DNA from 3 places in the Streptomyces cyclosori genome. Region 2 is predicted to be linked to each of the others. Evidence: riboswitches for the same ligand, from Rfam matches in the RefSeq annotation. Region 2 holds a riboswitch; each other region holds the start of a gene.

Region 1 (3,265 bases), 590 kb from region 2:
TCTTCGCGGCCCTGGTCGGCGCCATCCTGTGGAACCTGGTGACCTGGCTGCTCGGTCTGCCGTCCAGCTCGTCCCACGCCCTGTTCGGCGGTCTGATCGGCGCGGCCGTGATGTCGGCCGGCTGGTCCTCGGTCAACGGCTCCACCGTCGTCACCAAGGTGCTGCTGCCCGCCGTCGCCGCCCCGATCGTCGCGGGCGTCGCCTCGATGCTGGCGACCCGCCTCACGTACCGGATCAACCGCAACACGGACGAGAAGGCCACCGCCAAGGGCTACCGGGCCGGACAGATCGCCTCCGCCGGTCTCGTCTCGCTCGCCCACGGCACCAACGACGCGCAGAAGACCATGGGCATCATCACCCTGGCCCTGGTCACCGGCGGTGTGCTGCACCCGGGCGCCAACCCCCCGATGTGGGTCATCGTCTCGGCCGGCCTGGCCATCGCCATGGGCACCTACCTCGGCGGCTGGCGCATCATCCGCACCATGGGCAAGGGCCTGACCGAGCTGGCGCCGCCGCAGGGCTTCGCCGCCCAGTCCGGTGCCGCCACCGTCATCCTGGCCTCCTCGCACCTCGGCTTCTCCCTCTCCACCACCCAGGTCTGCTCCGGCTCCGTCATGGGCGCGGGTCTGGGCCGCAAGGGCGGTGTGGTCCGCTGGTCCACCGCGACCCGGATGTTCGTGGCGTGGGGCCTGACCCTGCCGGCCGCCGGTCTGGTGGGCGCGGGCGCCGAGTTCCTCACCGGCCAGGGCACCTGGGGCGTCGTCCTCGTGGCGATCCTGCTGGTCGCGGGCTCCGGCTTCATCTGGAAGCTGTCGCGCCGCGAGCCGGTCGACCACAACGACGTCACCGCCGCTCCCGCCGCCACCGAGACCCCGGCCGAGCCCGCGGGCGTGGTGACCACCGCCATGGCCGCCGTCACCCCGCCCCCGACCGCCGCCGCCGTGGCCGTGGCCGCCGACCTGACGGCGACCATCGCGGCCCCGGCCCCGGTGGCCCCCGCCGACCCGCCCCGCCCGGCCACGGTCTGACGGCCGCCGCGCACCCGAAGGAATCGTCATGCACATCGACTGGGCAGCTCTCGGCACCGTCTTCGGTGTCAGCCTCATCGTCACCGTCGGCCTGGTGGGCCTGTTCACCGTCGGCATCGTCGGACTCAGCAAGCAGCAGTCCGCGGCGGCCGGCAAGGGCAACGTCACGGTGGCCCGCACCACCGCCTACCTCTGCTTCGCGCTCTGCGCTGCGGCCGTCGCGTACGGCATCAACCTGATCGTCGGCAAGTAGCGCCGCACGCGTCGCACGCACCACCGGAACCGCCCCGCGGCACGGCCGCGGGGCGGTTCTCTGTGTGCCCCAACACACTCTCCCGTCGCAGGTCAGCAGCGAGTTGACGGGCGTTCCCCGGCGTGGTGGACTGCCCGAGCCATTTACGGCGGCAGAAGAGGAAGCCGGTGCGAATCCGGCGCGGTCCCGCCACTGTCACCGGGGAAGCATCCCCGTGAGCCAGGAACTCTCACCGCCGGTCGACGTCGTACCAGGGCGCGGACACCCTGAGTGAGGACACACCGCCATGCGCGCCTGCCAGTTCTCGGCACCCCCCACCCGTACCGGAGTTCCTCGCGGCGTTGCGAAGGGCTGACCCCGATGCGTGCCGACCGCACCTTCGCGTACGGCGCCACCGCCGGGCTCCTCGGTGACCTGCTCCTCGGCGACCCGCGCCGGGGCCACCCGGTCGCGGCGTTCGGCCGGGCCGCCGCCGCCGTCGAGCGCGCGCTGTGGCGCGACCACCGGGGCTGGGGCGCGCTGCACACCGCCGTGTGCGCCGGGGGCGCCGCGGGCGCCGCACTGCTCGCCACGCGCGCGGTGCGCGGCCGGCCGGCCGCCTCCGCCGCCCTGACCGCCGCCGCCACCTGGGCCGTCGTCGGCGGCACCTCGCTCGGCCGGGAGGCCCGCGCGATCGGCGCCGCCCTCGACGCGGGGGACGTCGAGGCGGCCCGCGCGCGGCTGCCCCATCTGTGCGGGCGCGACCCGCAGACCCTGGACGCGCCCGGCATCGCGCGCGCCGTCGTCGAGTCCGTCGCCGAGAACACCTCCGACGCCGTGGTCGGCGCCCTGGTGTGGGGGGCGCTCGCGGGGGTGCCCGGCCTGGTGGCGTTCCGCGCCGTCAACACCCTGGACGCGATGGTCGGCCACCGCTCGCCGCGCCACCTGCGCTACGGCTGGGCCTCGGCGCGCCTGGACGACGTGGCGGGCTGGCCCGGCGCCCGGCTCACCGCCGCCCTCGCGGTGGCCGCCGGGGGCTCCCCGCGCGCGGCCACGCGCGCGTGGCGGGCGGACGCGGCCAAGCACCCGAGCCCCAACGCGGGCCCGGTGGAAGCGTCGTTCGCGGGTGCGCTCGGCGTCCGGCTGGGCGGCACGCTCTCGTACGGCGGACGGGTCGAGCACCGGCCCGTCCTCAACGGCCCAGGCCGGGCCGTCGAGGTCGGTGACATCGAACGAGCGGTGCGGCTGTCGCGGCGGGTGGGCTGGCTGGCCCTGGGCGTCGCTGTCGCGGTGAGGAAGGTACGTACATGAGCGGCGGTCTGCTGATCGCGGGCACCACGTCCGACGCCGGGAAGAGCGTCGTCACCGCGGGCATCTGCCGGTGGCTGGTGCGCCAGGGCGTGAAGGTGGCGCCGTTCAAGGGACAGAACATGTCCCTCAACTCGTTCGTCACGCGCGAGGGCGCGGAGATCGGCCGGGCGCAGGCGATGCAGGCGCAGGCGGCGCGCGTCGAGCCGTCCGCGCTGATGAACCCCGTGCTGCTCAAGCCGGGGAGCGACCGTTCGAGCCAGGTCGTGCTCATGGGCCGGCCGGTGGGCGAACTGAGCGCCCGCGGCTACCACGGCGGACGCCAGGAAGCACTCCTGGGCACCGTTCTGGACTGTCTGGAGCGGCTGCGGGGCACATATGACGCCGTGATCTGCGAAGGGGCGGGCAGCCCGGCCGAGATCAATCTGCGGCGCACCGACATCGTGAACATGGGCATCGCGCGGGCGGCGAAACTGCCGGTCGTGGTGGTCGGCGACATCGACCGGGGCGGGGTGTTCGCCTCGTTCTTCGGCACGACCGCGCTGCTCAGCCCGGAGGACCAGGCCCTGGTGGCGGGGTACATGGTCAACAAGTTCCGCGGCGACGTCACGCTCCTGGAACCGGGCATCGACATGCTGCACGGCCTCACCGGGCGGCACACGTACGGGATCCTGCCGTACGCGCACGGGCTCGGCAT
Region 2 (3,265 bases):
CCAGGACAACGACTACCGGTCGTACCGCGACCGCCGGGACCGTATGGACCGGTGGGAGCGGCGTTATCGCAGGGAGCGGCAGCTCCGGCTGTTCTCGCTGCGCCGCCCGGACTGAACCGGCGGCCGGACCCGGCACCGACGTACCCGACGTACGAGGACCGGACCGGCACCGACGCGCACGGCGTACGCGCGGAACGACGCCCAGGGTGACCGGAGCGAGGTCACCGCGACCGATCCAGCGCCACCGGCACCGAACCGGCCCGAACCGGCACCGATCCAGGACCGGTCCGGGCCCAACCGGCACCGATCCAGTGCCGAACCGGCGCCACCAGCACCCGCCCGGCGCCGCCGCGCACGCTTAGGCGCCGGGCACGGCCCACGCGCGCGAGGGCCCCGGACCGAGCGGTCCGGGGCCCTTGTGCGTGCGCCGCGCGCCCGGCGCGGGCTCAGTGGGCGGACGCCGCCGGGCTCTTGGCGGCCGTGCCCGTGGCGGACCCGGCCGCGGCGGGCGCCGGCACCAGCAGCCGCTCGGCGAGATGGCCGAAGAGCAGCCCGAAGCCGGCCCACAGGGTGAGCTGGATGGCGAGGGCCGCGAGCCGGAACTGCCACAGCAGCATCGCCGGGAAGTCCTTCGGCACCTCGTTGACGGCGGGCAGGAACGCGTAGGCGAGCCCGACCGCGACCAGGAAGGCGCCCGCCGCGGCGACGGTCGCGTTCCAGTTGCCCAGGCGGGGTGCCAGCCGCTTGCCGAGGATCACGGCGGCGACGGCCAGCAGCACGCTCAGCGCGATCATCAGGAAGTACAGGGCGGTGCGTTTGCCGATGGTGTCGGGGTCACCGACGGACGGCGGGTTCGCCGGGTACTTCAGGAACGGCACCAGATAGACGGTGAGGAACGCGCCGAGCGAGACGAACGCCGCCGTGGCGCGCGCCCCGAAACGGCCGATGCGGCCGAGCGCGACGCAGAACGCGAGGGCGGCGATGCCGCCCACCGCCACGCCGAAGACCAGCACGCCGGTGGCGAGGCCGCCGGTGGACTGGAGCGTGCGGCTGAACACTTCCTCGCCGTGTTCGTGCGCGTGCGCGTCCTCGAACGAGATGGCCGAGTCGACGCGGGGCTCACCGAGGAGGTAGGCGACGACGAGCGCCAGCACGCCGGCCGCGAGGCCGGCGAGCATGCCGCGGACCAGGAGGGCCCTGACGGACAGGGAGTTCACGAGTCGGTACCCCTGGTCTCAGTGGCAGGGGAAGCCGAGCAGATGGCGCCCGTCGTGGAGCCACTCGTGCACGTTCTCACCCGACACGAGGCTCGTGGCGCCCTGCTCGGCGCCGACGAAGTAGAGCAGGACGAGCATGAGGATGCCGAAGAAGAGCGCCCAGGGGGCGATCGCCTTCAGGGTTATCGGGGTGATGGCGGGCGTCGCCGGCGCATCGGGCGCAGGGGCGGCGGAGAGTGCCATGGCAGAACCTCCTGGGGAACACGCGTCCCGGTCATTGGTGCCTGTGATGACGGTGGTGGGTCTGACTCTCCCGCCCTCGCCCCTGGGGAGGGGCTCGACCGGGTTCACAGTGGCGCGACCGTGCCGGAATTGCACCGGGCTTCCTTCACACCGTCCTTATGTCGACGTGACCGTACCGTGCGACGCCCCCCAACGCCATGGCGCACGGATGCACAACCCCCGCGCCAAGTGCGTGAACGCCGGTGTTCCGCTCGGCCCGTGGCCGTACGCGTGATGTTGATCTCACCGTGGGACGGGCCCTCGGGCCCGCCCGGACGGCAGGAGGCCCCCTCCGGCGGGCGGGGGGCTGCGGGGGCAGCGGCCCTGTGCAACCGATCCGGCCCGGATTCGCAATCCGCCGCAATCCGCACCCGGACCCACGTCGTCCACCGCATCCTGGTCCTCCATGCCGCAGATGGAGGACCCCATGACGCTCCGGTTCATCGGCACCACCAGTGACGACGGCAACTGCCCGGCCCTGTACGAGATCCCTGGGACCGGCGAGATCCTGGTCCAGGGCAACCGCGAGACCGACCCGGAACATCTGGTTCAGCTGCGTGACGTGCAGGCCAACGAGACGTTCGTCCGCGTGCCGCGCGACCTCCTCTCCCAGTACGCGCCCCGTACGGCCGCGCCCGGGCTCCAGCCGTTCTCTGCCATTGCCGCCCTGTTCAGGGAGTTCCGGCACACGGCTTGGCGACTGGAGACCCGCCGCGGCTACGCCACCGACCGCGACAGCGCCAAGTGGGCCCGCTGGCAGGCGGGCGAGGACATCGCCGCAGAGCCCCCGAACGCGTGGCGGGAGAACGTCGCCGAGCAGACCGCCGCCGGGAAGCGGTTCGAGCGGGTGCGGCTCCTCGACGAACCGGCCACGGACGGGCAGCGCTTCCTCCTCGCGAGCGCGCCGGGCAACAGGGCCGCAGGAGAGGACATCCGCTACCTCACACGCACCCGGGCCCGGGAACTGCGCCTGCCGGAACACGACTTCTGGCTCTTCGACTCCCGCGTCCTGGCCCGTTTCGCGTTCGACGAGAACGACGCCACGCTCGGCGTGTACGTCACCGAGGACCCGCCCGAGGTCCTGTCCGCCTGCCAGTCACGCGACGCGGCCTGGCACCACGCGGCCCGCAACCCGGGCGGTACGTCGACGGGGCTCACATGAGAGGGGCGCTGCCCCATACCCTGTGAAGCGACTAGCTGCACAGAGATGAAGGGCAAGCCCGTGTCATCTGCCGCTACCCCGGACCCCTACATCGACCCGCTCAAGTTCGGCCAGAGGATGCAGATCCTCCGCGAGCGCCGAGGCATGACCCGCACAGTCATCGCTGGGCTGGTCGGCATGTCGCCGTCCTGGGTCAAGCGAATCGAGAACGGCCAGCTCCAGCCGCCCGGGGTGGAAATGGTCATGCTCGTCGCAGAGGCTCTGCGGGTCCGCGACCTGGCCGACCTGACCGGCCGCCCGGACATGCACGTCGATCTGTTCATCGGCCCCGGGCACCCGCGGCTCGCAGCCGTACGGGCCGCCGTCGACGCGTACCCGCTCACCACGACCAGGGAGGCCCCGCCCGCCGCACACCTTCGAGCCCGGCTCGAACGAGCATGGTCGCAGCGGCACTCGGCGCCCAACCATCGCGAAGTCATCGGCGAACTGCTGCCGAGCCTCATCGAGGACGCGCAGCTCGCCGTGCGCCAGGCACGGCAGCCCGCCGAATGGCGGGCGGCGCAGGCAGTGCTGGCCGAGGTCTACTCACTGTCGCAGTTCTTCG
Region 3 (3,265 bases), 2.8 Mb from region 2:
GTCGCGGTCCCGGCGGCGGTGTACGCGGCGGGTGCGGCCGGGTTCTTCGCGGTGCCCTACACCATCCTCGTCTATCCGCTGATCTTCACCTTCCTGCCCCGCCTGTGGTCGGTCTCGCACAAGCACGGCTATGTGACGACCTCGGACTTCGTGCGCGGCCGGTTCGGCTCCAAGAGCCTGTCGCTGGCGGTCGCGGTCACCGGCATCCTGGCCACCATGCCGTACATCGCGCTCCAACTGGTCGGCATCCAGGCGGTGCTGGACGTGATGGGCATCGGCGGCTCCGGCAACTGGTTCGTCAAGGACCTGCCGCTGCTGATCGCCTTCGCGGTGCTCGCCGCGTACACCTACTCCTCGGGGCTGCGCGCCCCCGCACTGATCGCGTTCGTGAAGGACACGCTGATCTACATCGTCATCCTGGTGGCGATCATCTACATCCCGATCAAGCTCGGCGGCTTCCACGACATCTTCGCCGCGGCCCGCCACAAGTTCGAGACGCCCAACGCGGCCGGGAAGCCCACGGGCGCGCTGGTGCCCGGTGAAGCGGGCCAGTGGACGTACGCCACGCTCGCCCTCGGCTCGGCGCTGGCGCTCTTCATGTACCCGCACTCGATCACGGCGACCCTCTCCTCCCGCAGCCGCAACGTCATCCGCCGCAACACCACGATCCTGCCCCTGTACTCCCTGATGCTGGGGCTGCTCGCGCTGCTCGGCTTCATGGCGATCGCGGCCGGGGTCAAGGTCAAGAACGGCCAGCTGGCGATCCCGCAGCTGTTCGAGGACATGTTCCCGGACTGGTTCGCGGGCGTGGCCTTCGCGGCGATCGGCATCGGCGCGCTCGTCCCGGCGGCGATCATGTCGATCGCAGCCGCGAACCTGTTCACCCGCAACATCTACAAGGACTTCATCAAGCCGGACGCCACGCCGAAGCAGGAGGCCCAGGTCTCCAAGTTCGTCTCGCTCCTGGTGAAGGTGGGCGCCCTGGTCTTCGTCCTGACCATGGACAAGACGGTCGCGATCAACTTCCAGCTGCTCGGCGGCATCTGGATCCTGCAGACCTTCCCGGCGCTGGTCGGCGGTCTGTTCACCCGCTGGTTCCACCGCTGGGCGCTGCTCGCGGGCTGGGCGGCCGGCATGCTCTACGGCACGCTCGCCGCGTACGGGGTGGCCTCCCCCACCCAGAAGCACTTCGGCGGCAGCTCCAAGGAGATCCCGGGCATCGGTGAGATCGGCTACATCGGCCTCACCGCGTTCGTCCTGAACGTCGCCGTCACCGTCGTCCTCACGGTCGCCCTGCGGGCCCTGAAGGCCCCCGACGGCGTCGACGAGACCTCCCCGGAGGACTACACGGCGGACGCCGGCGAGCCCGGCGTACAGACCGAGCTGCCCCCGGCGACGGCGGGCTCCGCGCACTGAGCCGACCCTTCACCGAACGCACACGGGCCGCCGGGAATCCCGGCGGCCCGTTGTCGCGTTCCGGGAAGGCGAGTTGACGCTCTGCCACGCGATGATTTCACCGCGACACAACATGTGGGGGTGGAGTCGGAACCCGGCACAAGATGTATGCTCGTCATCGCTGTCGACGCAGGGGAATCCGGTGCAAATCCGGAACTGTCCCGCAACGGTGTACTGGTGTGCATACGCGCACTTTGTTCAGTCCGAGGTCCTGCCGACAGCGCACCCTGGGCCATCCGGTCCGGGTGCCCAGACGTCCGGGCCTCGCGGAATGGGCAGGTGGACGCGACGTACCCCCGATGGGGTGTGTTCGTGTGCCCGCACCCTCCCCCAAGGCCCCGTGCCGAGCGAGGAGTGCCCCCACGTGACCATCGCCCCTGCGGATCCCGCTTCAGCGATCGCCGACGAGCAGGCGGACGCCCCCGGGACCGCCCTGCTGCGGACCCTGACCGACCTCACCGCCGATCTGCCGGACACCGACCCCGGCCGTGTCGCCGCCGCCGCGCTGCGCGGCCGGAACGCGCGCTCGGACGAGGCGGAGCTGCGTGGGCTGGCCACCGAGGCCGCCGCCGGCCTCATCTCCGAGGACCCGGCGTACTCCCGTCTGGCCGCCCGGCTGCTGACGATCACGATCGCCGAGGAGGCCGCGACCCAGGGTTCGGTCTCCTTCGCCCGGTCCGTCGCCGTCGGCCACACCGAGGGCCTGATCGCCGACCGCACCGCCGACTTCGTCGCGCTGCACGCGGCCCGGCTGGACGCCTTGGTCGACGCCTCCCTCGCCGACGGCGCCGACGACCGCTTCGGCTACTTCGGCCTGCGCACCCTCTACTCCCGCTACCTGCTGCGCCACCCGATCACCCGCAAGGTCATCGAGACCCCGCAGCACTTCATGCTCCGGGTCGCGGCGGGCCTGGCCGAGGACGACTCGGCGCGCGCGCTCGACGAGGTCGCCTCGCTGTACGGGCTGATGAGCCGGCTGGACTACCTGCCGTCCTCCCCCACGCTCTTCAACTCCGGCACCCGCCACCCGCAGATGTCCAGCTGCTACCTGCTGGATTCCCCGCAGGACGAACTGGACTCGATCTACGACCGCTACCACCAGGTGGCGCGGCTCTCCAAGCACGCGGGCGGCATCGGCCTCTCCTACTCCCGCATCCGCTCGCGCGGCTCCCTCATCCGGGGCACCAACGGGCACTCCAACGGCATCGTGCCGTTCCTGAAGACGCTGGACGCCTCCGTGGCGGCGGTCAACCAGGGCGGTCGGCGCAAGGGCGCGGCGGCGGTCTACCTGGAGACCTGGCACTCCGACATCGAGGAGTTCCTGGAGCTGCGGGACAACACGGGCGAGGACGCCCGGCGCACCCACAACCTGAACCTGGCGCACTGGATCCCGGACGAGTTCATGCGCCGGGTGGACGCGGACGGCACCTGGTCGCTGTTCTCCCCCGCCGACGTGCCCGAGCTGGTCGACCTGTGGGGCGACGAGTTCGACGCCGCCTACCGCAGGGCCGAGGCGGCCGGTCTGGCCCAGAAGACCATGCCGGCGCGGGACCTGTACGGCCGGATGATGCGCACCCTGGCGCAGACCGGCAACGGCTGGATGACCTTCAAGGACGCCTCCAACCGGACCGCCAACCAGACGGCGGAGCCGGGCCACACGGTCCACTCCTCCAACCTGTGCACCGAGATCCTGGAGGTCACCGACGACGGCGAGACGGCCGTCTGCAACCTCGGCTCGGTCAACCTCGGCTCCTTCGTGCTGGCCTCCGGCGAGATCGACTGGAAGCGGCTGGACGAGACCGTCCGCACC

The links. Region 2 has a riboswitch for cobalamin ahead of AB5J87_RS24360 (CbtB domain-containing protein). Riboswitches for the same ligand answer to the same signal wherever they lie in the genome.
Region 1: linked by a shared signal. The riboswitch ahead of AB5J87_RS26940 (cobalamin biosynthesis protein) and the one ahead of AB5J87_RS24360 (CbtB domain-containing protein) in region 2 are both predicted to bind cobalamin.
Region 3: linked by a shared signal. The riboswitch ahead of AB5J87_RS12150 (ribonucleoside-diphosphate reductase subunit alpha) and the one ahead of AB5J87_RS24360 (CbtB domain-containing protein) in region 2 are both predicted to bind cobalamin.

The regions. Positions count from the first base shown of each region.
Region 1 covers NZ_CP163520.1:6,098,030-6,101,294, reverse strand. The annotation lists gene AB5J87_RS26950 (anion permease) at 1-1,028, shown strand, start outside; gene AB5J87_RS26945 (hypothetical protein) at 1,057-1,281, shown strand; cobalamin riboswitch at 1,391-1,533, shown strand; gene AB5J87_RS26940 (cobalamin biosynthesis protein) at 1,642-2,571, shown strand; gene AB5J87_RS26935 (cobyric acid synthase) at 2,568-3,265, shown strand, end outside.
Region 2 covers NZ_CP163520.1:5,510,951-5,514,215, reverse strand. The annotation lists gene AB5J87_RS24370 (hypothetical protein) at 1-115, shown strand, start outside; gene AB5J87_RS24365 (CbtA family protein) at 447-1,217, opposite strand; gene AB5J87_RS24360 (CbtB domain-containing protein) at 1,236-1,460, opposite strand; cobalamin riboswitch at 1,494-1,630, opposite strand; gene AB5J87_RS24355 (DUF6879 family protein) at 1,927-2,661, shown strand; gene AB5J87_RS24350 (helix-turn-helix domain-containing protein) at 2,722-3,265, shown strand, end outside.
Region 3 covers NZ_CP163520.1:2,758,008-2,761,272, forward strand. The annotation lists gene mctP (monocarboxylate uptake permease MctP) at 1-1,416, shown strand, start outside; cobalamin riboswitch at 1,547-1,689, shown strand; gene AB5J87_RS12150 (ribonucleoside-diphosphate reductase subunit alpha) at 1,820-3,265, shown strand, end outside.